One region of the Proteiniphilum sp. UBA5463 genome, then DNA from elsewhere that is predicted to be linked to it. Evidence: riboswitches for the same ligand, from Rfam matches in the RefSeq annotation. Region 1 holds a riboswitch; each other region holds the start of a gene.
The links. A riboswitch is a leader RNA that binds a small molecule or an ion and turns the genes downstream of it on or off. The one in region 1 is predicted to bind cobalamin.
Positions count from the first base shown of each region.

Region 2: another riboswitch for cobalamin. It lies ahead of B3B27_RS05070 (TonB-dependent receptor); the one in region 1 lies ahead of B3B27_RS11750 (TonB-dependent receptor).
Region 3: another riboswitch for cobalamin. It lies ahead of nrdD (anaerobic ribonucleoside-triphosphate reductase); the one in region 1 lies ahead of B3B27_RS11750 (TonB-dependent receptor).

Region 1 is NZ_DIQL01000063.1:2,879-14,893, reverse strand. It holds gene B3B27_RS11755 (hypothetical protein) at 125-595, shown strand; cobalamin riboswitch at 888-1,098, shown strand; gene B3B27_RS11750 (TonB-dependent receptor) at 1,245-3,260, shown strand; gene B3B27_RS11745 (YncE family protein) at 3,267-4,403, shown strand; gene B3B27_RS11740 (PKD-like domain-containing protein) at 4,439-6,157, shown strand; gene B3B27_RS11735 (hypothetical protein) at 6,175-8,154, shown strand; gene B3B27_RS11730 (hypothetical protein) at 8,171-10,102, shown strand; gene B3B27_RS11725 (DUF6580 family putative transport protein) at 10,292-10,882, shown strand; gene B3B27_RS11720 (lactate racemase domain-containing protein) at 11,154-12,015, shown strand, end outside.
Region 2 is NZ_DIQL01000028.1:10,079-25,887, forward strand. It holds gene B3B27_RS05025 (efflux RND transporter permease subunit) at 1-2,118, shown strand, start outside; tRNA gene B3B27_RS05030 (tRNA-Val) at 2,595-2,669, opposite strand; gene purB (adenylosuccinate lyase) at 2,939-4,282, shown strand; gene B3B27_RS05040 (pseudouridine synthase) at 4,415-5,512, shown strand; gene asnS (asparagine--tRNA ligase) at 5,726-7,123, shown strand; gene lepA (translation elongation factor 4) at 7,226-9,013, shown strand; gene B3B27_RS05055 (DUF4465 domain-containing protein) at 9,269-10,015, opposite strand; gene B3B27_RS05060 (PKD domain-containing protein) at 10,219-11,172, opposite strand; gene B3B27_RS05065 (YncE family protein) at 11,259-12,422, opposite strand; gene B3B27_RS05070 (TonB-dependent receptor) at 12,419-14,461, opposite strand; cobalamin riboswitch at 14,583-14,797, opposite strand; gene nrdG (anaerobic ribonucleoside-triphosphate reductase activating protein) at 14,948-15,409, opposite strand; gene nrdD (anaerobic ribonucleoside-triphosphate reductase) at 15,510-15,809, opposite strand, start outside.
Region 3 is NZ_DIQL01000028.1:26,162-28,774, reverse strand. It holds gene B3B27_RS05085 (hypothetical protein) at 1-431, shown strand, start outside; cobalamin riboswitch at 655-868, shown strand; gene nrdD (anaerobic ribonucleoside-triphosphate reductase) at 1,058-2,613, shown strand, end outside.

The sequences.
Region 1 (12,015 bases):
AAATTCATTTATTGCATTTTTCTGTAATAAACTACTTCCGTGAGTTTGATTTATATTAAATGTTCAAAATATTACGTAGCAAACTGAAAAACAATTATCATACAAACAAAAAAGCAATTAAATTATGAAAAAAATTGTTTGCACATTATTGACTGCCCTTTTAGTGCTTGTAACAGCATGCGACCAATTGGGTGAAGAGATGGGAATAAGCAACAATAATTATTTCACTCTGGGTGATCAGAAAATTCCTATCAGAAATTCAAAATCAATCAGATCCGACGGTTCGTTTATATTTTATTTGTATTCAAATGGCGACTCGTCCGAAAGTAATTTTTTTATAGAACTGTCCTTTCCCGAAACAATGAAAGACACCCTTTTCACTATACCTTTATCTAAAGGTGAGTGGAGTGTGAAGGGAAAAGCAGACAATATCCTATATACAGGTAATCGTTCAAGCAGAAACGGTTTCCAGAGTGGAAATGTTAAGATCCGCATTCTTGACGGGGCTGGCACCTGTAACCTTAAATATTCTCTGGCTCTTAATGATAACAGGTGTCTTAAGGGTTTTTATACGGGAGTGATAGAGGGATTTTAAGGTATTATGGATCTTCCTCTTCCTCTTCCTCTTCCTCTGCCTTGAACTATTGCATGTTATACGTGCCTTAGCCAGGCAGGCGGCAATAGTAAAAAGTACTACTGAGTTTTGGATAGATCTATTTAGCTGCTAATTAATGGATTACATGGCTTCTCGGCACTATTTTACCGGACTGTTATCATTAAATACCTGATAAAATATTTTAATGATAATCAAAAAGACTGTCAAAAAGGTGCCATATATTTTCTGGAAATCTTACCTTAAACCTTTTCGTATGTAAAAATATAATTTTAACTTTGCATAGAATTTTGGTATTGCTCACTTCACACGGCTTCGAAGTGAACAATGAAAAGGGAATCAGGTGAAAATCCTGAACAGACCCGCTGCTGTAAGCTCCGCTTACGTGCCGAACAAATACCTCAATTGCCACTGTCCCCCTGGGGATGGGAAGGCGTTCAGACACGGGAGTAAGTCAGAAGACCTGCCAAATTCATTGACGTTTAATAGCTTTCGGGGATTGGAGCTTGAAGAACAAACATGCGTTACAGCCGTTTTTCTTTATTTGGGTCACTCTGTTTACAAGAACACTTCAATTGTGTGTTAACTCTACTTCCAAACCTCACTTTCCGAAAGCTAAATTTTCGGTAAGATGAATATATGTAATAAAACCACTCTTTTTGCTGCAATCTGTTTTCAGGTTGCGGCAGGGAAAACGTTCGCTCAAAATAAACTCGACAGTTTGCATCACTTACCCGAAGTGGTGGTTACGGCTGATGCTCCCAAAGAGGTGATACCCGGCCAAAAACTATCGGGCAAGGAGTTGAAAAAGCTAAGCAGTTTTTCCGTGGCCGATGCCATCCGCTACTTTTCCGGCGTGCAGATCAAAGACTATGGAGGATTGGGGGGATTAAAAACCGTGAATATCCGCAGTATGGGTACGAACCACATGGGCGTTTTCTATGATGGGATTCAGTTGGGGAACGCACAAAACGGACAAATAGACTTGGGTAAATTCTCATTGGATAATATAGAACAAGTCACTTTGTATAATGGACAAAAGAGCGATATTTTTCAACCTGCCAAAGACTTCGGGTCGGCGGGAACGATCTATTTACAGACCAAACGCCCCACATTCGATAGGGGAAAGAGAACCCATGCGCGTTTCACGTTCAAAACAGGGTCGTTCGGACTTGTCAACCCCTCGCTCTTGATAGAACAAAAACTGCCTGCCGATTATGCCTTTAACTTTAATGCCGAATGGATTTATTCACACGGGAAGTATCCTTTTCGTTACAAAAGAGTGTTTGAAGACAAGACAGTGGCATACGATACCGTAGCCATCCGAAAAAACGGTGACATCAAAGCCTGCCGATTAGAGAGCTCCCTTTACAAAGCATTGAACGATGGCGAATGGGATCTGCACGGCTATTTTTACAAATCGCACAGAGGGTTGCCCGGTCCTATCGTGAAGAATGTTTTTGAACACGGGCAACGCTTGCACGATGAAAACTTTTTCATTCAAAGCAAATTCAGGAAAAAGTTCAACAACATATACAGTCTAAAATTAAACGCGAAATATGCCAACGACTATACGCGTTATATTGACAACGAGTGGACAAGCCCGTTATATGTGGACAATAAATACCTGCAGCACGATTTTTATATCTCCTCGGCCAACAAGTTCGTAATTGCCAGATGGCTGCGCTTCAATCTCTCCGCCGACTATCAATTGAATAAGATGAAGGCAAACTTGGTTAATTTCGCCAACCCCACGCGTCACACAATCTTAACCGCCGCCGCGGGAGAGTTCTCTTTTGATAGGCTCACCCTCCAGGCAAGCCTGCTCGGAACATTTGTCCGCGAGAAGGTGAAGATGAACAAAGCCGCTCCCAAAAAGGACATCTACACTCCGGCGGTTATCCTCTCCATTAAGCCATTCAAGCAGCACCAATTATACCTGCAAAGCTTCTATAAAAAAATATTCAGGATACCCACTTTTAACGACTTGTATTACACCTTTATCGGAAATTCGGTATTAAATCCCGAGTACGCCACCCAATATAACATTGGTCTCAATTATACCGTATCGCCTAAAGAGTCCGTTTTTAAAACGATCTATCTGCAAACCGATGTGTATTATAATGAGATAGACGATAAAATTGTGGCTGTTCCCGCAGGTAACATGTTTCGTTGGATGATGCTGAATTTAGGGAAAGTGCAAATAAAAGGGATGGAGATAAACACAAACACGACTGTGGAACCCATCAATGAGCTGTTTGCCTCCTTGAGACTGAATTACACTTATCAACAGGCGTTGGACATAACCGATGAAAAAGCGAAAAACTATAAACACCAAATTGTGTATATCCCGCGCCATAGCGGTTCAATCATCTTTTCGGCTGACTACAAAAACTGGGGAGTGAATTACAGTTTTATATACACCGGAGAGAGATACAATGCCAAGTACAACGATGTAAACAGCCACATGCAACCGTGGTACACAAGTGATATAAGTATCAGGAAAGATTTTTCCGCCGTTTGCCGCAGAATAGGTTTACGGGCTGCTTTGGATATTAACAACCTGTTGAATCAACACTACGATGTGGTGCTCAATTACCCGATGCCGGGAAGAAATTATCGTCTAACTGTAACTTTTATGATATAAGCGGATATGGCTAGAAAAAAATTCATACTTATCAGTCTCATGCTGATTCTTCTTGGATGCAGGGAAGAGTATGAGATCCTCCACTCTTCACAAACCCAAACAAGCCTAGGTGAAGAGAATACGGGAAATTTAAAGGGTTTTTACCTCTTAAACGAGGGAAACATGGGTAGTAACAAAGCTAGCCTCGATTATTTCGACTTCGCAACGGGTATATACCACAGAAATATATATGCCGAGGCAAATCCCTTTATTGTTAAAGAATTAGGGGATGTGGGAAACGACATCCAAATTTATGGAAGCAAGCTGTATGCGGTCATCAATGTATCCAATTACATTGAAGTGATGGAGGCCAAAACCGCCAAACATATCGGTAAAATCGAAATACCCAATGTGCGCTATATTAAATTCCACAACGGAAAAGCGTATGCCTCGTCCTACGTGGCTCCGGTAAAATTCGACCAAAACGCCCGCGTGGGCTATGTCGCCGAAATAGATACCGCAACACTTGAGGTGCTACGTACGGTAAATGTAGGCTACCAGCCCGAAGAGTTAGTAATCGCAAACAACAAGATATACGTTGCCAACTCGGGAGGGTATATGTTTCCCAATTACGACCGCACGGTATCGGTTATCGATTTGGAGACATTTAAAGAAGAGAAAAAGATAGATGTGGGCATCAACTTGCACCGCCTGCGAAAAACCCCTTACCATGAGTTGATAGTAAGCAGCAGGGGCGATTACTACAATGAACCGTCAAAGCTGTTTGTGATCGACTTAGACAGAGAGGAGGTGACTCAAACCATCGAGATGGCGGTCAGCAACTTGGATATAGTGGGAGACTCGGCTTACATCTATGCCGTGGAGTGGAGCCACAACACTCAAAAAAACACCATTACCTACGGTATATTGAATATAAAAACCAAGGAAATAGTGTCGAGAAACTTTATTAAAGACGGCACAGACAAGGATATTGTCATTCCCTACGGAGTGAAGGTGAATCCCGTTACCAAAGACATCTATGTGACCGATGCCATTGATTATGTCACGCCGGGAACCCTTTTGTGCTACAACAAATTCGGCAAGTTGAAATGGAAAGTGGATACCGGAGACATTCCCGGGCATTTTGCCTTTTTATTCGAATAGAACAAAGATTTAATAATCATTAATTTATGTAAAACATGAAAAGACGAAGTTATTTTTTAATCGGGGTTACGGTATTGATAGCGGCATTCACGTCATGTCACGATATAGAGACCGTTGTTCCGCCAACAATTGAAATGGAGAAAACAACGTTTACCGTTAAACCGAACCGCAGCGTGCTTATTGAGCCCAAAGTGGAGAATGTTGATGAGAGAACGGTTTATTCGTGGTCTCTTAATGGCAAAATAATAGGAACAGAAAAAAATATCCTGTTTAAAGAGAGAGAGACGGGAGAGTATTACCTTAAATTTAAAACCGTCACCGAACACGGGACAGCGCAAATAGAGGTGAAAGTTGAAGTTACTGATTTGATTCCACCCATCATTTCTTTGGACGAAACGGGTGACGGGTTTATCTTGGAAACAGGCGAAGAGTACGTTTTCAAGCCGGAGATTGCCAACAAAGAGGGCTTGAAGTTAAGCTGGGAGATAGATGGGGAAGAGGTTTCCACGGCTGATGAATATGCCTTCAGCTCACAACAAGAGGGAAACTTTTTCATCATTCTCAAAGCTGAGAATGATGACGGTGATGATGAATACCTCATACAGATATTGGTGGTTAAAGAGGTGCCGTTAAGCCTATCGTTCGCTTATCCCGAACAGTCGGCATCGTTGGGAAGAGCCATTCGGCTCATTCCTGATATGTCGAGCACCAAAAATGTCACATTCAAGTGGTTTGTGAATGGGAAAGAAGACCCAACACAAACTTCTGACAAATATGTCTATAAGCCTTCGGCGCTTGGGAAAACAAATATAAAAGTGGTCGCCACAAAGGGCGGAAAAAAAGGCGAAGCCTCCATCGTTGTGAACACGGTAAATCCGGAGCAACATTTCCGGGCCGCCCAACCGGGAAGTTCACCCTACTCCACAAAGGTTTATGAATTTCTTCCGGCACCGGGACAGTTCGTGAACGAGGGGTACACCGCAAACACCATGGAGGAGGCCTGCCAATACGCGGAAGGTCGTTTAGCGCAGAAGGCGTATGTCTCCTTAGGGGGATTCGGAGGATATATTGTGGTTGGATTCGACCACAGCATCAAAAATAGGAGCCAATCCAACCTCAGCACCACGACTGCAGCGGGATATGATTTCGCTATTATGGGAAACTCCTTTAAAGGAAGTTCCGAGCCGGGTATCGTGTGGGTGATGCAGGATGAGAACGGAAACGGTTTGCCCGACGACAACTGGTATGAGCTGAAAGGGAGCGAGACCGGCAAACCGGGAACAATCCAAGATTACGAGGCGACTTACTTTCGTCCTGCCATTCCAAAATCCAACACCTTGTGGATAGACAATCTGGGAGGAAAAGGTGAAGTGGATTGGTTGGGATTTCACCAACAACCGTTCTATTACCCCAACTGGGTAAAGGAGAATACATATACGCTGCGGGGAACCCGACTAGAAGCGAGAACGGAAGATGAATCGGGGCAAGGCACTTATTGGGTTAACAAGGAGTTCGATTGGGGATATGCAGATAATTTCAGTCCCATCGACCGCCTTACGGACGACATCAACTACGGGGCGGCGGCAAACTCGAACCACTTTAAAATAAGCAACGCCATTACCTTCGAGGGAAAGAAGATTCATCTCGAATATATCGATTTTATTAAAGTACAAACAGGGCTGAACGTGAAAGCCGGCTGGTTGGGTGAAAATTCCACCGAGGTATTCAAGTTTGTGGATATACAAGTAGAATAATTTAAACAAAACAGAAGATGAAAAAAACATATATTGGATTACTTGCGGGTTTTTTTGCGGTCATGCTCCTATCATGTGCTACCGAAAGCCCTTTTAACGGTGAGGATAACCGTTTGCTATCCTTCTCTTTAACAACCGGAGGGAAAGAGTATAAAGGGGCGGTGAAAAACAGTGAGATAATCATATCACTGCCGGTGGAGACCGATCTGAACAACGCCAAAGTCGCATACACTCTCAGTGAAAATGCCACTATCCTTCCCGAACCCGAAAAAATAACCAACTGGAACGATGAGCAGGTGTTCAACGTCTTTTCATACAACGGCGTGAAACGAATCTATGTGATTCATATCAAGAGGCAACTCGGGCAAGCGGAGGGAACCGTTTTATTGGCAACCGACGGCGACGTGAAAGCATTCGCCGAAAAAAACATCACAGCCGTAGAGGGTGATCTGATTATTGGAAATGAAACGGGAACGGACTCCATCAGTAATATAGACGCGTTAACGTACGTGACAAAGGTAGGATATAAGCTGATTATCAATTCCACATACAAAGGAAAAGACCTCTCGGGGCTGAGAAACCTTGAGGAGACCGGGTCTATTATCGTTAATGCGAATAAGTATCTTTCGGATATCACGTTAAAGAATTTAAAAAAGGTTGGACAGGACCTCTTTGTGAACAGCCACAGTGTAAAACAAATAGTTCTACCCATGCTGGAGACAGTAGACAGTAAGCTGTTCATCTCCTCCAACAAGCTCACGGATTTACAGTTGCCGATACTTAAGCGAGGAGGAGATATAAAGATAAGCGGCAGCTCCCTCGGCATTTTAAAACTAAGAGAGCTGGAAGAGACACTCAACTCCATTATTTTGCAGGAAGTGCCATCGCTCACAACCTTGGACCTCTCGAAATTGAAGGAAATTCGCGGAGATTTAATCATTAAAGGGCCCGAGCTGGTTGGGTTAAAGTTGAATAATTTAACCCGGGTAGGAGGCAACCTGAACATCAATAATTCAAAAATCACTTCAGCCCTCTTTCCCTCATTAACAGAAACGGGTGACCTGTTTATCGTCAACAATAATAATCTTAAAAATATATCTCTCAAAAACTTAAAAACAGTAAAGGGAAATTTGGAACTCCGTTCCATACCAATAACTTCTGTTGAAGATATGGCTAACATCAACAGTATTGACGGTAAATTGATTACTAACAACCTCCCATCACTAAAAGACATATCACCGATTTTTAGAAACCTGACTAATCTCTCTGAACTCTCAATGACTTTCGTGCTTTGCGAAGGAGTTGTGGATGTCAGCAAAACGGGCGTGGAACAAGTTCTGTTGGATCAGTGCAACAACTTGGAAGAGATTATTGTGCCGGAGGTAATGAAAGAGTTATACGTTGGAGGGGACACGAATGCTCCTCGTAAAAAACCGATCCGGATATCCGGTTTAAAAGAGGTAGAACAAAAAATTGAAATCAGTAACCTAATCCTGTCAGAGCCTCAAGATTGGGTTTTAACGGGATTGGAATCGGGTTCAATATTTATCAAAAACAGTATGAATCTGAAAAGTTTTTCGGCTCCCGACCTAAAAGAAGCCAAAGAATTATGGATTAGAGAGGATAGAAATAGTAAACATTGGGAAAGCATATCTTTTGCAAAGCTAACTAAGTTAAATAAACTCAATTGCGTTCAAATGTTCTCTTTGAAAACAATCGAATGTCCGATGCTGCAAGAGATAAATACCCTATCAATAAGTGACTGGAAAGATAAAAACGAGAAGTTGACCCATCTGAATGGGCTATCTTCTCTTGAAAAAATTGAATTTCTGACACTTAAAAATATCAGTAATTTTAATGATTACTCATTCTTAAAAAAAGCAATCACCAACGGCTCAATAACAAAAGAGATTTGGAACAGGAATTTCAGTATTGCCAATAACGGCTATAATCCGACTTTTCAAGATTTACAGGCCGGACACTACGTAAAACAATAAAAAACAGAATAAAAAGATGAAAACAATAAAACAGAGTTTTGGGGCTGTCATTATAGGCACTTTGCTTTTTTCCGGATGTACCAAAGAGCCTTTCGAAGGGTTGGATAACTACTTTTTGGAATTTTCACTGCAGAGTGCGGACAAAATGGTATATGAGGGAAAAATCACAGACAATGTCATAGAGGTATCAATGCCGAAGAATTTAGAGATGGACAAACTTACGGCAAAATATATGCTCAGCGAGTTAGCGACGATTGATCCCAAACCCGAGACGATAAAAGAGTGGAGCGGCGAACAAAGACTAACGGTAACATCGTATAACGGAACGAAACGCGACTATAAGGTAAAAATATTGAAAGAGGATGTGGTTTTGGGCGATAACGTCTTTTTACAAACCGATGAGGAGGTGGATGTGTTTGCAAAGAAAAAAATCAATATCATAAACGGTAATCTAATTATCGGCGCTGAAAAAGGGACGGACTCCATATCCAATATCGATGCTCTGAATCTGCTGAACGAGATAAAATACAAATTGATTGTGAACCCCACCTTTAAAGGAGACTTGAAACCGCTGCAAAATTTGAGATCGGTAGGCGGAATTATGGTCAACGGCGAGCCAAAGCAACTTAAAGAGATTGTTTTGCCCAACCTGCAATATCTGTTTGAAGATTTTATCTCTCGTTCCAACAACATCTCCAAAATTTCGTTTGATGCTCTTACTTCAGCTGGAAACATAACGGTTAAATCTACCCAACTGGCAGAATTTTCCGCCCCTAGATTAGAAAGGGCCGGGCAAATGTCTTTCTCCGGAAAAGAGGGATGGTCGGAAGTGGACGTGTCAACGATTAAAGAGATATCCTTTCCAAACCTGCAGAGTTGTAAAAAATTAGATATAAAAAATCTGTTGAATTTAGAAACGATTGATTTGGAAAAATTGGAAAACGCCGGAGACGTCAATATTGCCAATCTAAAAATGGTGTCCCTCTTAAATATGGGATTGATGAAAACGGCCAATAAAATAAATGTGGAAAGGTGCGAAGAGTTAAAGGACTTAAAAATCGCCCTTTTAAAATCGGTTAATGACAGGATAACTATCAGTAATTGTCCGAACCTTGAGAACATTTCAACAACCATGCTTGAGGAAGTTAACCAATATATGGGAATTTCGGAATGCCCCAAAATCACTTCTATCGACCCGTTATTATCGCATTTAAAATTGATTGGAAATATACGGATTTATAAAATACCGCATAAGGGTGAAATAGATTTATCGGGGGTTACCATAAACGGATCGGTGGAGTTTGTCGGATCTCTTGCAGATGTTACCAAAATTAAACTGCCTAAGCTGATTCAAAAAACACTCGAACTTAATTTTGCATCCGATCCTTCCATAACGCAACTTCCCCTGATAACAGGGTTGGAAGAGTGTGAAAATTTCCGAGTACAAAATGCACCGGGAATTACAGAAATAGTATTGCCTGCATCTCTTAAGAAAATAAGCAACAGCTTATCCTCGTATAGTAATGTAACCGCTGTTTCGGGAGAGAACCTACTGGAGGCTGGTGAGATATCCATTTCATCCAACGAGTTGGCTTCTATGTCGTTCCCAAATTTGGAAAAAGTCATAGGCAAACTAAGTCTGTTTGGAAAATTTTTAGAGGCCGTTTATCTGCCTAAACTTACATCGGTGGGGAATTTAGAAGTTGGCGGATCCTGGTCGGGTTGGCAAAATGAGAAACTAACCGATTTAAGTTTTCTCGCAGCGCTCACTTCGGTGGAAAAATTAGAGATCAAGTTTTGTAAGTTTCTGACCGACTTTTCCGGACTGAAAAAAGCGGTAGAATCAGGATCTATCACCGAAAAGAAATGGAACGGCAATACCGTTCACGATAATGCGTACAATCCCACTTTCGAAGACCTGAAAGCCGGGCGATATGTGAAACCGTAGTTATTAAAATGAAGTGGAGCTGCAACGGTGTGCTCCCCGAATATCTCACATTGGTAAGCGGTTTTTTCACAAACCGGGATATTGAAAAACAAGTATTCGTCAAACAACTAATTTAAACCAACGGCTCAATAGGTTCGCGCAAAGCCGATGGCTGATTGCCTACACCAACAGCCAAAACTCACAAATAATATGAACAACAAAAAATTAACCCTTCGTTTTTCCGTCATAACGGTGATAATTCTCCTTGCGGCATTCAGCCGCCTGATCCCCCACCCCGCCAACTTCGCGCCCATTGGCGGCATGGCTCTTTTCGGGGCGACGTATTACACCCGCAAAGGGTGGGCGTATTTAGTGCCTATCGCGGCCATGTGGATAAGCGATTTAATCCTGAACAATGTGGTTTACGCGCAATATTTCGACCGGTTTGTCTGGTTCTACTCCGGCTCTCTGTTCACCTACGGCGCTTTTGCCCTTATCGTGCTGATGGGTACATTCACGCTGCGCAAAGTGCGTGTTCCCCGCTTGCTGTTCTCTGCTTTGGGCGCGTCCATCATCTTCTTTTTGGTCTCCAACTTCGGCGTGTGGTTTTCCACAACAATGTATCCCAAAACCGCAGCCGGTCTTTCAGCCTGCTATGCGGCGGGAATCCCGTTCTTTAAAAACACGGTGTTGGGCGACTTGGTATATTCGACGGCCCTCTTCGGGTTATTCGAAATATCGCTTTCGTGGTTTCCCGGGCTGCGTATACACCCTCAAAATTGGGAGAGGAAGGATACGTAAGACAAGCCTATTTCTCATTATATTTCATCAATCCATCCATTGGGCCGTTTTTTGAAAGTAGAAATGCGTGATATGCCTTTGTTTCTTTTCCGATCATTTAGTAATTTCGCCTTGCTACTTCAAATATCTATGCGCTTAAACACAAGCGAAGCAATTTATTTGCGTTAAATAGTGCGGTCAAAGCCAAGTATGTTTGAGTCATGGCGTGGTAGGAAATTAGCTAATTTTAGCGGAGTGTTTTAATTATGTGATTCACTAAACAAAATTGATTATGGCTTGGTTTTTTGAAAGGAAAAAAGAGATTGGCAGGAAGGAGATGGAAGCTCTTGTTGTAAAAAGTGCAAACGAATGTTTAATCCGTGTTTGCAAAAATCCGAAACGGGTTTTATTACTTCCTCCGGATATTACGCGTGCCCACAGCGGGGCCGGTTGGATGACCGAAATATTGTATCATTTTTTTGAACCGATGGCTGATGTATATGTAATTCCCACATTGGGACAGCATGTTCCCCATACCGTCGAGCAAAACCGATGGATGTTCGGGAATATCCCCGAAAACAAAATACTGAAACACGATTGGCTCCGCGACGGCAAACGGTTGGGCATCGTGCCGGGGAACTACGTGGAAAAAATCACCGGAGGCTGTGCCGATTGGGATATTCCTATCTCCATAAACCGGTATGTGATGGAAGAACCCTGGGATATGATCATCAATGTAGGGCATGTGGTACCGCACGAAGTATTGGGATTTGCCAACCACAACAAGAACTATTTCATCGGACTGGGCGGTAAGGACACCATTTGTGCCTCGCATATGGCGGCGGCCTGCTACGGTATTGAGAATAACCTGGGTTCGCTGGTGACGCCCCTGAGGCATTGTTTCAATAAAGCCGAGAACGAATTTATGAACCGCTTGCCGGATGTATATATCCAGGTGGTAATGGCCTACAATGAACAAGGAGAACTTGTACACACAGGATTTTATTGCGGCAACGACCTGGATACTTACTTACAGGCTGCCAAACAATCAATGGCCGAAAATATCACCGTTGTTCCTCCGTTAAAAAAAGTGGTTGCCGTCATGCAGGGAGATGAGTTTTTCAGTACGTGGGTAGCCAACAAGGCAATATACC
Region 2 (15,809 bases), on a different contig from region 1:
TTCGTGCTGCTCATAACCCGAAACGTGCGCTACCTGTTTCTTATTGCCGTTACGCTGGCAATCAACCTCGCCGTTGCCGTTATTTTTTATTACTTCTTCGGGTTGGAGATTCAGCTCTACTCGCTGGTGGGAATTACTATTTCACTCAGCCTGATTATCGACAATACCATTATTATGACCGACCACCTGATGCACCGAGGTAACCGGAACGCCTTTATGCCCATACTGGCGGCAACGATGACCACGGTGGGTGCGTTGGGCATCATCTTTTTCCTGGACGAGAAGATACGTCTCAACTTGCAGGATTTTGCCGCAGTGGTGATGATCAACCTCTGCGTATCACTTTTGGTAGCGCTCTTTTTTGTGCCGGCAATGGTGGAAAAGATCAATCTGAAAAAACGCGAACCGATGAAAAGACGGGGGCTTCTCCGCCGCCTGCCCATCCGTCCGCGCTGTCTGACGGTACACTTCAACCGTTTTTACAGCTGGATGATCCGCATCCTTTCAAAATACAAATGGATTCCGTTCACGGCGATTGTGTTGATTTTTGGATTACCGGTATTTCTGCTTCCCGACAAAATCGAAAAGAAAACCAGATTCGCGGAACGGTACAACAGGATTTTCGACAATTCCACCTACAAGGAGAAAGTAAAACCGGTTGTAAACAAAGCCCTGGGTGGTACGTTGCGCCTGTTTTCGGAAAAAGTGTATCAAGGAAGTTACTTCACACGAAGCGAAGAGGTGGTGCTTACCATCACCGCTTCGATGCCCAACGGAACCACATTGCCGCAGATGAACGCCCTTATCGAAAAGATGGAACGATACCTGAGCGGGTTCCCCGAAATACGTCAGTTTCAGACCGATATACCCAACGCACGCAGGGCATCCATCCGGGTATTTTTCAACAGGGAATCGGAACGGAGCGGTTTTCCGTACCAACTTAAAAGCAGTGTCATTACCAAAGCCTTGGAATTGGGTGGCGGAAGTTGGGGCGTTTACGGTTTGCAAGATCAAGGTTTCAGCAACGATGTTACCGAATTTGCCGGAAGTTACCGCGTGAAACTATACGGCTACAACTACGACGAATTAACGTCATGGGCGGATACACTCAAGAACCGTCTGTTGAACTATCGTCGTATCAAGGAGGTGCTGATTAATTCCAATTTCTCGTGGTACAAGGATGACTACCGCGAGTTCTCTTTCGATTTGAACAAGCAGCGGCTGGCTTCCGAAGGCTTTATGCCGGGTGAACTGTTTGCCTCGCTGCAACCCGTTTTTGCCAAAGACGTGTGGGCAGGCTCCTTGGTCATAGACGGCGAAAGGGAGGATATCAAACTGGCAAGCCGCCAGAGCAGGGATTACGATATCTGGGCGCTGCAATACATCGCCCATAACCTGGGCAACCGGATGTATCGGTTGGACGAACTGGCGGATATTTCCAAAGGACAGGCTCCGCAGGAAGTGGGCAAGGAAAACCAGCAGTATCGTTTGGCGGTGCAGTTCGATTACATCGGCGCCAACACGCAGGCCGGGCGCGTGCTCGACCGCGAAGTGGAAGCGCTCAACAAAATCCTGCCGATGGGATATACCGCAGAGAAAGAAGAGAGCGGATGGGGTTGGGGTAAGAAAGACAACAGGCAGTATTGGCTGATTGGCTTGCTGATCGTGATCATCTTCTTCACCACATCGGTATTGTTCAACAGCATCAAGCAGCCACTGGCGGTTATTTTTGTGATTCCTGTTTCCTTTATCGGGGTGTTTCTTACGTTTTACTGGTTCAAACTGAACTTTGACCAGGGCGGCTTCGCGTCGTTTATCCTGCTCTCGGGCATTACCGTGAATGCGAGTATTTACATTCTGAATGACTTTAACCGGATTCGTCGCGAACGTCCGGGACTTTCATCGCTGAAAGCCTACATCAAGGCGTGGAACTCCAAAATTATTCCGATTTTCCTTACGGTGGTTTCCACGATGCTGGGGTTTATTCCGTTTATGGTGGGCACAACCAGGGAAGCGTTCTGGTTTCCGCTGGCCGCTGGCACAATCGGCGGGCTGGCCATGTCGATCATCGGGATATTTTTGTTTTTGCCGTTGATGGTGGTGGGGAGGAAGAAATGATTTGGGATTTGGAATTTACGATTTTAAGTCGCTGAAAGAGATAAACATAATTCAAAATAACACAAATATGAAAAACTTTACAACTGATGTTCAACGGTTTTGCTTGATGTGTCTTTTATTGACATCGCAAACCGGTTGTTCCAATAAACAATACAACCCAACTGATAAAAATAGATGTAACGAAAAATTACCCTGAAAAAAACTGTACATTCAGAACATAGCGGATGTTGAATATGTATCGCTTGAAACCGATGATAACTTGTTGTTTTCCTATCTTTTGGGCATAAGCGATCATTTTATTGTTTGTGGAAACCACGTTGACAACAGCTTTGTCTTTTTCGACCGGAAAACAGGAAAGCCCGCAAGTAAAATAAGAAAGATGTGTCTTTACCTCAACTAAAACCTTCTGTGGGCAAATTGTGGGCAAATAAAAAATCAGGAACTTTAGATTTTATCTTAAGTTCCTGATTATCAAGTGGGCGTTGACGGATTCGAACCGCCGACCCTCTGCTTGTAAGGCAGATGCTCTGAACCAGCTGAGCTAAACGCCCGATTACTTTTTTGCTTTTGTCCGCGCCCGGAGGTTGCTTTCTGAAAAAGTGATGCAAAGATAGGCTGTTTTTATTTTGCAACAAAATTTTTTGCAAATATTTTTATCAAAATTTTTAAGACTCTATAATTATCCGTATTTTTGTACCGTAAATGTAAAGGGCTATCTTTTTTAGAAGAAGCACAAAATCAATGAAGCAATGGTGAATGAGCAGAAAAGTGATTTCCCGCCATTCGTAAAACCGATAATAATCCGCATCACGCACAAAAAATGAACTTAAACCAACTGACAGCCATTTCGCCAATAGACGGCAGATACTGGGATAAAACCAAAGAGCTTGGAGCTTTTTTCTCTGAATATTCACTTATAAGATATCGTGTGAAGGTAGAAGTGGAGTATTTTATTGCACTTTGTGAATTGGGGATCTCTCCACTTGACAAGGTGGATAGCTGTGTGTTTGCTGATTTAAGAGATTTGTATGAAAATTTCAGCGAAGAGGATGCATCAAAGATCAAGGATATTGAAAAGATTACCAACCACGATGTAAAAGCAGTTGAATATTTCCTGAAGGAAAAGTTTGATGTGTTGGGTTTGTCGGAACACAAAGAGTTTATCCATTTCGGATTAACATCGCAGGATATTAATAATACTGCAACACCAATGATGTGGCAGGATGCATTGCAAACGACTACCATCCCCGCCATGGAGTCGCTTATATCGCAGATGAATGCTCTTGCTGATGAGTGGAAGGAGATACCGATGCTGGCACGCACACACGGGCAGCCGGCATCGCCTACACGCTTGGGAAAAGAGATAAAGGTATTCTCTTATCGTCTGTCTAACCAGCTGGAGGCTCTGAAAAAGATTCCTGCAAAAGCAAAATTCGGAGGGGCCACAGGTAATTTTAATGCCCACAAAGTGGCATATCCGGAAATAGACTGGAAGAGATTTGCGGAAAAATTCCTTCAGCAGAAGCTGAGCCTGCATAGAGAAGAATATACCACCCAGATATCTAATTACGATGCTTTCGCGGCATCTTTCGATGCATTGAAAAGGATCCACACAATCCTTATCGATTTTAACCGTGATATGTGGCAATATATCTCAATGGAATATTTTAAACAGAAAATAAAGGAGGGTGAGGTGGGATCATCAGCCATGCCACACAAGGTAAATCCAATAGATTTTGAAAACGCCGAAGGGAACCTGGGTATTGCCAATGCTCTACTTGAACATCTGGCAGCCAAACTCCCAGTTTCACGATTACAGAGGGATCTTACCGATTCTACTGTTATCCGTAATACAGGTGTACCTCTTGCGCATGGGTTAATTGCCATTAAAAGTACAACAAAAGGGCTGAATAAATTGTTATTAAACAGAGAGGCAATCGACAGAGACCTTGATAATAACTGGGCAGTGGTTGCCGAAGGAATTCAAACAATATTACGACGTGAAGGATACCCGAAACCCTATGAGGCATTGAAGGCCCTTACCAGAACCAATGTGCACATTACGCGCGAAAGCATCGCGCAGTTTATTGAATCACTTAATGTTAGTAGCCGGATAAAGGAAGAACTAATGGAAATAACGCCACAAAATTATACGGGAATTTAAAATTTGAAAAGTAAATAATTATTGTATGAAAGTCCAATTCCGGTAGTTTTTATATGAAGGCCGGCAGTGTTTTAGGAAAATTAAAAAAACCGTGAGGTTTCATCAGTAAAACAAAAAAGTAATAAGAGTAACATGACAACAAACAACGAAGAATCGCGTCCGAAACGAAGTTATCACAGCGCGAGCAATGAGAGACACGCTTCTCCAAACAGAAATTACAACAATGAGCGAAGAACACAGGAGGGTTATACCACCTCAGAGAGGCCCTACAATCAGAATTATGGAAATCCCCAACAGGGAAATACTGATGGAGGAGTGAGAAAACGCCGCCCGAGAGTAGGTGAACGCATACAGTCGCAGCAGAGAGGAGCAGGGGGAAACTACCCCAATCGCAACAGGGGAAATCAAGGCCAGGGTGCATATCAGCAACAACCGGTGAGACCGGGAGCAAAAAAGCTCAAAAAGAAAAAACCGTTCAAACAGATTAAATATAAAGAGAATGCCGACCCCAACGCACCTATCCGTTTGAACAAGTATTTAGCCAATGCCGGAGTTTGCTCACGAAGAGAGGCAGATGAGTTTATTCAGGCCGGAGTAGTGAAAGTGAACGGTCAGGTGGTTACGGAACTGGGTACCAAGATTACACGTGCCGATGAGGTGGTGTTCCACAATCAGCCGGTACAACTTGAAAGCAAGGTATACGTGCTTTTGAATAAACCGAAAGGGTTTGTAACTACAACCGATGATCCTGAAAACCGTAAGACGGTTATGGAGCTTGTGAAAAGCGCCTGCTCAGAACGTATTTATCCGGTGGGCCGGCTAGACAGGGCTACAACAGGTGTGTTACTGCTGACCAACGATGGAGACCTTGCATCTAAATTAACACATCCTAAATATGAAAAACGGAAGATCTATCAGGTATGGCTCGATAAGCCCGTAGCTATGGAGCATATGCAGATGATAGCGGATGGCATTGAGCTGGAAGACGGAGAGATCCATGCCGATGCAATCAGTTACGTGACAGAAGAGGATTTATCACAGGTGGGAATTGAAATACACTCTGGGAAAAACCGTGTCGTGCGACGCATTTTCGAAAAATTAGGTTATAGGGTGATGAAACTCGATAGGGTATATTTTGCCGGACTGACCAAGAAAAAATTGTCGCGCGGTAAATGGCGTTACCTGACAGAACAAGAGGTTAACATGCTTCGTATGGGGGCATTTGATTAACAAAACAGTTTCTTTGCACCTTCCCGGGAATGCAGTGGGTAAAAATAGTTGCCTTTGAATGCGCCTGGAAAGAATGATTTGCAAAAACAAAAACGGAATCAGAAAAATCTGATCACCGAAAGAATGATAATAATCCTGCATCCGCATAAAAATGTGGATAAATTATAAATATGCAAACAGAACAGTCTCTTGGATAGAGATATTGTGTTGATTATGAAACAACTAAAGCGAACAAAGATTTCGGAAGCCTTACGGCTTAAAAACTTCGGTGAAGAAGTAAACGTAAAAGGGTGGGTGCGTACCCGCAGAGGAAACAAAAACGTTGGATTTATTGCTCTTAACGACGGCTCGACAATTAATAACATACAGTTAGTCATTAATATAGCCGATTTTGGTGAAGAGTTTCTTAAGCCTATAACTACCGGTGCATGCCTCAATATAAACGGAAAGTTAGTGGAGTCGCGGGGACAGGGGCAGTCGGTGGAAATTCAGGTTGAGGAAATTGAAATTTATGGTTCTGCAGATCCTGTAGCCTATCCACTGCAGAAAAAAGGGCACACCTTGGAATTCCTGCGTGAAATAGCTCATCTGCGCCCTCGTACGAATACTTTCGGTGCCATTTTCAGGATGCGTCACCATATGTCGTACGCCATACATAAATATTTCAACGACAACGGTTTCTATTATTTCCACACACCCATCATTACCGCATCAGATGCTGAAGGTGCAGGTTCAATGTTCGAGGTTTCTACACTGGATATAAATAATCCGCCACGCGATGAAGAGGGGAAAGTGGACTTCACTCAGGATTTTTTTGGCCGTCAGACCAACCTTACCGTTTCCGGACAATTAGAGGGTGAGCTGGGTGCTATGGCATTGGGTGCAATATACACCTTTGGCCCCACCTTTCGTGCCGAAAACTCAAATACACCGCGTCACCTGGCTGAGTTCTGGATGATTGAGCCGGAAGTAGCCTTTTACAATATCGATGATAATATGGATCTGGCAGAAGATTTTCTGAAATACCTTATCCGGTATGCTCTGGATAACTGTATGGAGGATATAGAGTTTCTGACAAAGATGTATGACAAAGAATTGACAAGCCGGCTGAAATTTGTTCTGGAAAATGATTTTGTAAGGCTCAAATATACTGAGGGAGTAAAGATACTGGAAGAGTCAGGACAAAAATTCCAATATCCGGTTTTTTGGGGGGCTGATCTTCAGTCCGAGCATGAGCGTTATCTGGTAGAGAAGCATTTCAAACGGCCGGTTATCCTGACCGACTACCCGAGGGAGATAAAATCGTTCTACATGAAACAGAACGATGATGGAAAAACAGTTCGCGCCATGGATGTGCTCTTCCCGAAAATTGGAGAGATTATAGGAGGATCGGAACGCGAGACCGATTACGATAAGCTTATGAGCCGTGTGAATGAGACCGGTATGAATACTGAACCAATCTGGTGGTATCTGGAAACCCGCAAGTTTGGTACAGCCCCGCATTCCGGCTTCGGCCTTGGTTTTGAACGGTTGATGCTATTCGTAACCGGAATGACCAATATTCGCGATGTGATCCCGTTCCCGCGTACACCGAAAAACGCGGAATTTTAAGATTGATTAATAAATAAAATATCCATCGTGGCACCTTTCATTATCTGACATGAAAATCAGAATAAGGAGGGTGCCTGTTGGTGATGGATCTAAAAAAAATAGATGAAGAATATACGTAATTTTTGCATTATTGCACACATCGACCACGGCAAAAGCACGTTGGCAGACCGTTTGCTTGAGTATACCAAAACTGTTGAAGGAAAAGACCTGCAGGCGCAGGTATTAGACAGCATGGACCTCGAGCGCGAACGGGGTATTACCATTAAAAGCCACGCCATACAGATGGATTACGTACACGAAGGGGAATCCTATTCGCTCAACCTGATTGATACTCCGGGACATGTGGATTTCTCGTACGAGGTGTCGCGTTCCATTGCTGCCTGTGAAGGGGCTTTGCTGGTGGTTGACGCTGCACAGGGAATACAGGCACAGACCATCTCGAATGTATATATGGCCATAGAACACGATCTGGAGATTATTCCTGTTTTAAATAAAATTGATCTGGAGAGCGCCATGCCTGAAGAGGTGGAAGATCAGATAATTCAACTTCTTGGTATTCCACGTGAAGATATAATTCGCGCAAGCGGTAAAACCGGCGTTGGCATTGATAATATCCTTAAAGCTATTATTGAGCGCGTTCCGGCACCACAGGGAGATCCTGAGGCACCGCTACAGGCATTGATCTTCGACTCGGTATTTAATTCGTTCCGAGGAATTATTGCCTATTACAAGGTTGTAAATGGAAGTATCAAGAAGGGCGATTCGGTGAAATTTATTAATACTGGAAAAGAGTATGATGCCGACGAGGTGGGAATACTAAGGCTCAGCATGGTCCCTAAAGAAGAGGTGCGCTGTGGCAATGTAGGTTATATCATTTCAGGCATAAAAACATCGAAAGAGGTAAAGGTGGGTGATACCATCACTCACGTAAAACGACCTGCGGCAAAAGCTATAGAAGGGTTTGAAGAGGTGAAGCCGATGGTTTTTGCGGGAGTCTATCCTATTGATACCGAAGATTTTGAGAACCTGCGCTCTTCACTCGAAAAGCTGCAGCTGAACGATGCTTCGCTCACTTTCCAGCCAGAGTCGTCGGTCGCCCTGGGATTCGGTTTCAGATGTGGTTTCCTGGGATTGCTACATATGGAAATTATACAGGAACGACTCGACCGGGAATTTAACATGGATGTGATTACAACGGTACCGAACGTTTCATACCGTGTCTATGACAAGAAAGGGGTGATGAAGGAAGTACACAATCCAAGCGGCTTGCCTGACCCCACACTTATCGATCATATCGAGGAGCCTTTTATTCGTGCCTCGGTGATAACCAATACTACTTATATTGGCCCTATTATGACGCTCTGTCTGGGGAAAAGAGGTATTCTGGTAAAACAGGACTATATTTCAGGCGACCGGGTGGAGATAATTTACGATTTGCCATTGGGTGAGATTGTAATCGACTTTTATGATAAACTGAAGAGTATTTCTAAAGGATATGCATCTTTTGATTACCATATGCATGACTATCGCCCATCGAAACTGGTTAAGCTTGACATACTTCTCAATGGTGAACCGGTGGATGCGCTCTCAACGCTTACACACTCCGACAATGCTCAGTCCTTTGGACGGCGTATGTGTGAGAAACTGAAGGAGCTGATTCCACGGCAGCAGTTTGATATTGCCATTCAGGCAGCTATCGGGGCAAAGATTATTGCCCGTGAGACAGTGAAAGCCGTACGTAAAGATGTGACAGCCAAATGTTATGGTGGTGATATCTCGAGGAAGCGAAAATTGCTGGAAAAGCAGAAAGAAGGGAAAAAGCGCATGAAGCAAGTAGGGAACGTGGAGGTGCCGCAGAAAGCGTTTCTTGCAGTGCTTAAACTGGATTAAAAAATATAGTATCTGGTTTAAGCCTGGTTTTCGAAGCGTTAATCAACAAAAGCACGGGTATTAATAATATAGTATTTGGTTTTGACAGGAATCGGAACTGCGAGCAGAACGAGGATCATAACCGATACCAGGAAGAGGATCGGAACCGCGAGCTCAGATTGGAAGTATAAATAAAAGGCGCTCCAATCACTTGGAGCACCTTTTTCTAAAAATAATAAAAAAGTAGAGAGAATGCAGCCTAGCGACTGCATTTTTTTATTCACTTATAACCGCTGTAATATCATCAATACAAAAATAAGAAGGAGTATTCATTCCCCAGTCTCCGTTATCGGTGGAGGAGAGTTCAAAATGAACACTTTTCACTTCTCCAAGCCCCATGAGATCAACCCATTTCCATTGATTAAGCAGTTCTGACTTGCCGTTACGGAAATCGGCCAGGTAAAACTCCACTGCCTGCGTGTCATTCCCCGCTTTATCTTTTCCCTTGATCTTGAGTTTAAACCAGTCGCCTTCCCCGAATTTTTTAGCAAATTGGTCCCCATTTTTCATGGAGAAATAGGCGTAGGTACTGTTGGTAACATACATTCCCTTAACCCTGCAGGAAGTGCCTCCTTTGAAAGAAATTACAGCAGGATTATAATCTGTACTGTTTGCCGTAAGGTAAACTTTTCCTGTATATGCTTTTCCGGTGATGGCACTATTGTTAGCATAACTTGCAGTTGTGACATCACTTTTATTAGTGTACATGAATCCACTCCAGGAAGAATCGGAAAAATAGTTGTCAAAAACGAAAAGATTATCCGCACCGCTGAACTGGTTTTTCCATATGGGACCATAATCGCCGGGAATTTCGGTTCCCGACTTGTCTCCGGTCCACTCGGTTTCGACTCCAGTTAGCTTGTTTTCCAGATCAACAACTTTTGTAACGGTTACATCATCATTCTCGCATGAAACCATCAGAAGAGAGAAAAGAGAAATTAAATAAAACAGGTTTTTTTTCATTTTGATACAATTAATTGGTTCAACTTTAGCATGTGTTGCTCTTAGAGCTTAATAGTTCTACATTGTATGTTTAGCTATACACCCATCGCATTAACACATGCGAAAGTTCAGTTATTTGATTATTTGACATATAAAAATATACTGTATTTCCTGTAATGATTACTTAGTTGAACAGGCATTACAATTGTTTGGCATATTAAAATCTACTGTTGTTGGAGCAGGTGCAGATCAATTACTCCACTTACTTCGGTGGAAGACTCTCCAATGCGTCCATTAAATTGGTTCACACCCGTATATATTTTAACAAAATCTATTCCGTCAAGATGTACTTTCTTACGGTTTGTATCTACAGCCCAGTCTATATCGAACTGAGCTCCTGAGCTGTTGTTAGGCATATTGTCGGCATAACCCCAGTCGTAAGAGTGCAAGGTGTAAGTATCGTTATCAACAGTGTTGTTGTCGGGAAGCCTTGTCCCGATAAACTGCATTTTATCACTGTCTATCCATTGCGGGTAATAACTTTGCTGGTGAAAGGTAGTCTTATAAACATAACCCTCGCCATTTACGTTAGCGGTCCATTTGATATAGGCTGCATCAGTCACGTAAAAGAGCGATGGGTGAGGGACAGGAGTTTTATTTTCATCGGGCCTGTAGTAAGTGATTTCATAATTGTGTATGGTTTTCTCATTGTCATGTTCGCTTCCGGCAAGTTCGTACCATGGGTCATCGGGTTTCCCGTTTTTGTTGATGTCGGCAGATACCATCACAATACCCGGTTCACTATTGCCGGCGTAAGCATTTCCCAGTACTGCAAAATCGGCTTTACCAGGCACATTTTCAATGGTATGATCAAACCCCACTACTACATAACCGCCAAACCCGCCCAGCGATATCAGCCCACCTCTGTCACCGGCGATTTTTTCTTCGGCTTTTTTCGCCATTGTTTCGAATGTATCGCCTTCCTTATATTCCGGCAGTTTGTTCACAAACTGGCCCGGAGCAGGCATATACTCAAACACGCGGGTGAGATAGGGAGAGTGTTTTATTCCGGGGCCTTCTCCCTCATCAGTCACATCTCCTTCACTGCTGCAACCCACTGGCAGAAGAATAAAGAAAAGGAGAAAGAAAAATTGAAAAAGCTGCCTTTGTTTTGTCATAAGAATAATTTGATTTTTTTATTATTGCATATAAACCTTTGCCATTCCTAATATCTATAAGGATGGAGCAATTAGTTCGATTTTGTTTATCTTCTCTTGGGGAGTAAAGCAAAATGCGCGGGAATATCTCCCGTTTGTATGCTCCATCGCTTTTTCCCTTTCCGGTTGAAACAATACAGAAATCCCGGATTAATATAATCTCCCGCATCAGTTATGTAGATATCTTTTGTTTCGGGATGTACCATTATACCGTAGGGAGTCTCAAATTGCCTCTCAGTACCGTCTGTAATGAAATGCGTATTTATAACTTCACGGGTAGTTGTATTAATGATGGTGAAATTGAACTTATTCACATTTGATGCTGCTCTCTCTTCAATACCAAAAAGATACAGTGAATCACCATCTATCTGAAAATTATTGACAGAAAGTAAAACAGAATCGCTTACTATCTGCTTTTGCCGGTCGATAAAAAACAACCTGGAAGAATTGCCCCGATGATCACCACGTGAGGTGACCCACAGGTTACCTCTTTTATCTGCTTTGATCAGGTGAAGATTGCAGCTCACATCAATACGTTTTTCTTCTTTAAATGTCGCAATATCTATCACAGAAACGGTTCTCTCATAGTTTGCACTTTTTCCTGCTCCCTTGTAACCGCCGGAATTTGCTACATAAATCTTACCGTGAGAAATGGCAATTCCATCAGGCTGATATCCTACAACACATCTTTCTTCAACTTGCAGCGTCGCTGTATCAACCCTAGCCACATAGCCTCTTTGTTTATATTCGGGATCTATCTCGATAGGGCCTGCATAAGATGTAACGTAAGCATACCTTTCGTAGAAGGCAATGTACCTGCAGTTGGGAATATCCGCCTGCCCGATTCTTTTTGCCGTATGTGCATCCATCACCTCAATTTTATTGGATGCGTTAATGACAGCGTACAAGCGGTTACCATAAAGCTTAATGTCATTACCAACATCACCCAGCTCTTTTGGAACGGATGGATTCTGTACGGCGTAGATATTACGATTGTAGCTTCCGGAAACAAAGTCGTAATAATCTAGCGTTGCTTTGTTACTCCCCATATTTCCCTCATTCAACAGGTAAAAGCCGGCAAACCGGCCGGCTCCTGAGGCCCCGGGATCGGTAACGACAGCCTCAGAGAGCAGCAGCTCCACATCTTTTCGGCAAGAAGCAACAAGCATCGCAAAAACCAAAAGTGATAGTATGATAATCTGTTTCTTCATATTTCCACTGTCAGTGTAATTCTATAGTTTCTTTTTGGCATTGGGTAGTTCAGAACCACCTCATAATCCTGACTGAACATATTATTCACTTCTAAAGAGAGTTTTCCGTTGAATTGTTTCCGGGTGAATGAGCGGGCCAGCGATAAGTCGCTCGTGTACCAGGGTTGTTCATAATTCTCACGTATATTGGCTGAGGAACGGTAACGCTCGCCTACATAGATAAAACTGTAGTTCAGATGCCACAGGCGATGACTAAGAGTAGCAACCACAGAACCGCTATGCCACGGGATGTAAGCAATTTGTCCGCCATAAGTAATCTTTTCCAGCTCCTTGTTTGTCCGGCGTGTAAGATCCTGTGCCTGCTGCCAGGTATAGTTAAGCTTTATGTTCAGGAGCCATTCTTTATTGAGCATTGAAACCGTTGAAACAGCAATATCTAACCCTTTTATCTCCACATTCCCCACATTCATCATCATCCAGCGGTACATTCCATTTCCTTTAGGTACCGCGATAATCTTGTTGGTAACCAGGTTGAAATAGCCATCGGCCTGAATATCCCAATGCCGGATAATACCGTATGTGTAGCTTTTGGTATACTGTACGCCAATATTGTATTGACGGGTATCTTCAGGTTCGAGGAAAATGTCCCCGATATCTGTATAAAAGAGATCGTTGAATGTAGGCATCCGGAATATATGTTTATAGAAAGCCCTGAGATTCAAGTCATGCAGAAAGTAAGGTTTGTATGAGACAAACAAGGCAGGGGTAAACCGCTGTATGTTTGGGCCGTTGTCCGGTGCTGAGGTTTCTGTTTCTGTATGGCCACTGATAAATGTGCCTAAAATGCTTCCCTGCATCTTCACCTTTCCAAGATCAACAGCAGTAGCAGCAGCAACCAGGTAAGTGCAACGCGAAGGCTGCACAAAACCATCGAGCTCGGAGCGTAGACCGTTCCATTGTAAATCGGCAGCCAGTGAAATATCCCAGTTCTTCAGAGGTTTATATTTGTTTACCAGAGAGAGATATGCCTCCTGCTGAGTGAAGGTGTTGTCGATATATATCAGAGTGGTATCGGGATTCAGGTAACGCATATGGTCATTAGCGTATTTTCCATTTATCAGTATATCATATTTCGATGATACCGATTTTTGGAAAGTCCCCTGAGTGAAGAAATTACGGTCCCATTGCCTTTGAGAGCGTTTCCATACGTTATTGACAATAGCACCGGGTATACCTCTTTCAGAAGTGTAGAAATAAGTTTTCAGGTTCCAGTTACCTCCCGGAACAAAACCATGCAGTCCTGTTTCCAGTCGCCATGCATCAACATCACCGTTTTGCCGTATAGCTGTGGTATCGTAAACTGCTTCTTTTGTGACAGGGTGAACACGCTTGTACCGGTACTCGTATTTACCGTTTGCATGCACCCACTCCGCATTGAAATAGCCGGCGAGCGCCGATGCAATTTTTTGTTCCCATAATAACGATGGGTTCAAAAGCCCGAACGATCCGGTACGTAAAATTCCTCTCAGATTGTACTGTTTTCCTTTTTTAAAGCGCGGGTAGCGTGTACGGAGATAGATGCTTCCTGATGAGCCGAAATCTTTGGCGGATTGAAAAATCTCACTTTTCTGTCCATTATAAAGTGTGATCGATTCAATATTATCAAGTGAGAATTTTCCGAGATCTATCTGTCCGTTTTGTGCATTCCCGAGCTGAATGCCATCGTAAAATACGCCCATATGGTTTGTACCCATACTACGTATATCTACTGTCTTTAATCCACCGATGCCGCCATAGTCTTTTATCTGTACACCCGAAAAATAGCGGATGGCATCGGCAACAGACAGGCTGCTTAATCCTTTCAGTTCCTCTCCCGAAAGCTTTTGTGCAGGAATGATTTCGCGAGAGGACTTAGCGGTCACAATAATTTCAGGCAGTTGTTGCAGGCTGTCAGTATTATACTGAGCATAGATAGGGCTATGAATCACCAATAAGGCAGCAAGAAAACAAAAAAGCGCTATTTTTATAAATGAGTACATTTACCGAATTTTATCCGGCGAAATAAATGCATCAACGAAAGCACGTTTAACAAAAAAACCAGAAGAAAAGTATGATCTGAAAGTCGTGTCGTTTGCAAGCCTTTTTCCCCGAAAGCCGTTTAACTTTTTTGAAACGCCGGCAGGTCTTCTGACTTACTCCTGTGTCTGAACGCCTTCCCATTCCGGTCTTTCGGAACAGTGGTCATAGAGATGTTTGTTCAGCACATATATGGAGTTCACAGCAGCGGGCCTGTTCAGGATTTGCACCTGATTCCCTTTTAATCACTCATTCGGTGATAATCACAAATAAGTGAAACCGTTGTTTCGCGACAAAGATATAGAAAAATTTCCAATATTTCTTTTTTTATGTAAGAAAACAAATAAACACGTCAACAACCTGAAATGTCTTTGAAATTAAAAAAAAAAGTAGAAAATATAAATAATTTATAAATAACAGGTTTGTGTTTATGTTTGCACAGAGTAGGGCTATGACTGCATGCGGAAGGTAATATCGATAATATCCTCTTTACTGATTCGATACAACCTCTGATTGGTCGTTTTTTTGCTTAACCCTCCCAGCGCTTCCAGATAGGGGCCTGTTTTCACATAATCAAAACGACCGGCAGCCATAGGATGCAGGTTGCTGTTTCCTGAATACCAGGCCGTTTTGAGCCATTCTCCCCAATTCATCCGGATATAGTATGCCAGCCGGCATACTTCTTCGGCATGAGCATCGCCCCCCATAAAACAGATGCAGGTGATTGAATGCTCATAGAGCTGCAGCAGCCGCGAAATGGCCTCTTCGTTCAGTTCTTCACCTATGTCTTGCTGCAGGTGGGGACTGTGACACCCCTTGCAGCGGTGTGGACAACCCGACAGGTTGACGGCTAACGTCACCTCATCGGGAATTTCCTGAAAAACGATATCATAGTCTGTGTATTTAAGCATAAAAATTATCTTATGGTTGAAATATTAGCTTTTCTGTAATACCTTTATGGCATCTCATTCTCAAACATAGCTTTGGTATGCTTGAGACTAATGTACAGCCTTAATAAATAATAGGTTCCTCTTTAGTCTTCTCTGTTATGTCCGGCTTTCCGTAATGTCTTCTTTCCGCTTCCGCCTGCCGAGCAGCCGAGAAGTTGCTCACTCTCTTCATATAACCGATAATGCGTGTGAGGTAATCCACATTCCGGGAGCCACACTGGGGGCATTCCTTCAGGTAACGCTTGTCGATGGCACCACAATCGTTGCATACAGTGTTTGGAATGTTGAAGGTGAAATAGTTGCAGCCCTCGTGGGCTGCTACACGCAACAGCTGTCGGTATTGTGCTTTTGAGAGGTGTTC
Region 3 (2,613 bases), on a different contig from region 1:
TGCTATACGCGTTGACGATATCTGCGGGAGTGGCATTAGGAAAGATCAGGATCTTCGGTATCTCCCTAGGTGTGACATTTGTACTGATCACCGCCGGAGCAGCGGCCGAAGCCGTCACGGCGTTTCTGGGAGAAACAACGGAGCTGGACTGGAAAGAATTGGACAAGGTGCTGATCTCACACCGGATCGTCGTCACGACGGTTCCGCTACTGCTCACAGAATGCGTGGCCAGAAAAATGCTCCACTTGGATTATTTTACCTTGACGGGATTGTTGTCGGGAAGCATGACCGATCCTCCGGCATTGGCTTACTCCAACTCCATAGCGGGAAACGATCCCCCGGCAGTGGCTTATTCTACCGTTTACCCGCTGACCATGTTCCTCTGGGTGATCTCGGCGCAGATATTGATATTGATCTTGATGTTTCTGTAATCCGTTTTAAAAAAGTAACCCGTGCAGGCAATTATCTTTGGCTTATTTATCCTCCACTGAATTTTTATTATTCACCAAAACGAACAACTTTTAATCTTATTAATCAATGCAAATTTCCTGCTAAAATATATAATAAATTAATAATCAAATGTATAGGATTTCAAATCATAACTGTTGATAACTTTTTAGGAAAACATTATTGTTTTTTCAAAAAAGTAAATCTACCTTTGTGACAACATCTGGTTTTTATTTATAGTCGTCTTTTATAAATAAAATGAAAAGGGAATGCTGTGAAAATCAGCAACAGTTCCCGCTGCTGTAAGCTCCTTTTATGTGCTGAACAAACATCTTCATAGCCACTGTTCCGATAAGCAGGAACGGGAAGGCGTTCAGACACGGGAGTAAGTCAGAAGACCTGCCAGGTGCGTTATACACTTTTTGATCTCTTTCGGGTAAAAAGACAGTCGAAATATTGATATACACATAATATCCATATTGTTTTAGACTATTGGACATGAGGTTTTCAGACTAATAGACTGAAGGACTGCCCCACTCCCAACATTTTAAAATTCAATAATCAAAAAGTCTTACAATCTATTTATCTAACTATTTAACGGTCTAAAAAAATGGGTAACAATGAAATTCAGATTGTGAAACGCGACGGGAAACGGGTGCTATTTTCCCTCAAAAAAATTGAAAATGCCATTGCGAAAGCATTTTTGTCGGTAGGTTCGTTTGCTACAGAAGAGGACTTCACTACTCTCCTTGCCCACCTTCATATTTCTGACGGAATGACTGTGGAAGAGATCCAGAACCAGGTGGAGACAGCATTGATGCGGGAAAGATACTTTGCTGTTGCAAAATCATACATGCTCTACCGGCAGAAACATACCGAAACACGTGAGATCCAGAGCAAGATGAACTTCCTGATGAGCTATTGCAACGCTCAGAATGCTGCCACGGGAAGCAAGTTCGATTCCAATGCCAATGTAGAGAAGAAAAACATTGCCACACTCATCGGCGAGCTACCCAAAAAGAACTTCATTGACCTGAATAGGAAGATGATAACAGACAGGATGAAGGAGATGTACGGGAAGGAGCTTGCCGACAAATACATCGGCATGCTGAAAGAACATTTCATTTATAAAAACGACGAAACCAGCCTGGCCAACTACTGCGCCAGCATTACCATGTATCCCTGGCTGCTGAACGGCACCCTGTCTGTCGGGGGCAACTCCACCCCACCCACCAACCTGAAATCGTTCTGCGGCGGATTCATCAATATGGTATTCATTGTATCGAGCATGCTTAGTGGTGCCTGCGCCACTCCTGAGTTTCTGATGTACCTTGATTATTTTATCCGGAAAGAGTATGGCGACAACTATTTTTTACATACCACAGAGGTAGTAGATCTGTCAAGACGAAGGCGTACACTCGACAAGGTAATTACCGACTGTTTCGAACAGATAGTCTACTCCATCAACCAGCCCACAGGAGCACGCAATTTCCAGGCTGTCTTCTGGAACATTTCCTATTACGACAGGTACTACTTCGAAAGCCTGTTCGGCGAGTTCCGGTTCCCCGATGGCTCACGCCCCGTATGGGAATCGCTCAGTTGGTTGCAGAAACGCTTTATGAAATGGTTTAACAAGGAACGCACCAAAACCGTACTTACTTTTCCGGTGGAAACGATGGCATTGCTCTCGCGGGAAGAGGATGTGATTGATACAGAATATGCCGATTTTACCGCCGAAATGTATGCTGAAGGACACTCTTTCTTTACCTATATGAGCGACAATGCCGACTCGTTATCGAGCTGCTGCCGCCTGCGCAACGAGATTCAGGACAACGGGTTCAGCTACACCTTAGGTGCGGGTGGAGTATCCACCGGTTCCAAAAGCGTGCTCACCATCAACCTTAACCGCTGTGTTCAGTTTGCAAAACGTACGGGACAACCCTATGGTACTTTCCTTGAAGAGGTGGTGGATTTGACACACAAGGTGCAGATCGCCTATAATGAAAACCTGAAGATGTTCCAACAAAAAGGGATGCTGCCATTGTTCGACGCTGGATACATCAACCTCGGACGCCAATACCTTACAATCGGCGTAAATGGATTAGTGGAAGCAGCCGAATCGCTGGGGATAGCCATCAATCACAATCCTCAATATAAGGCCTTCGT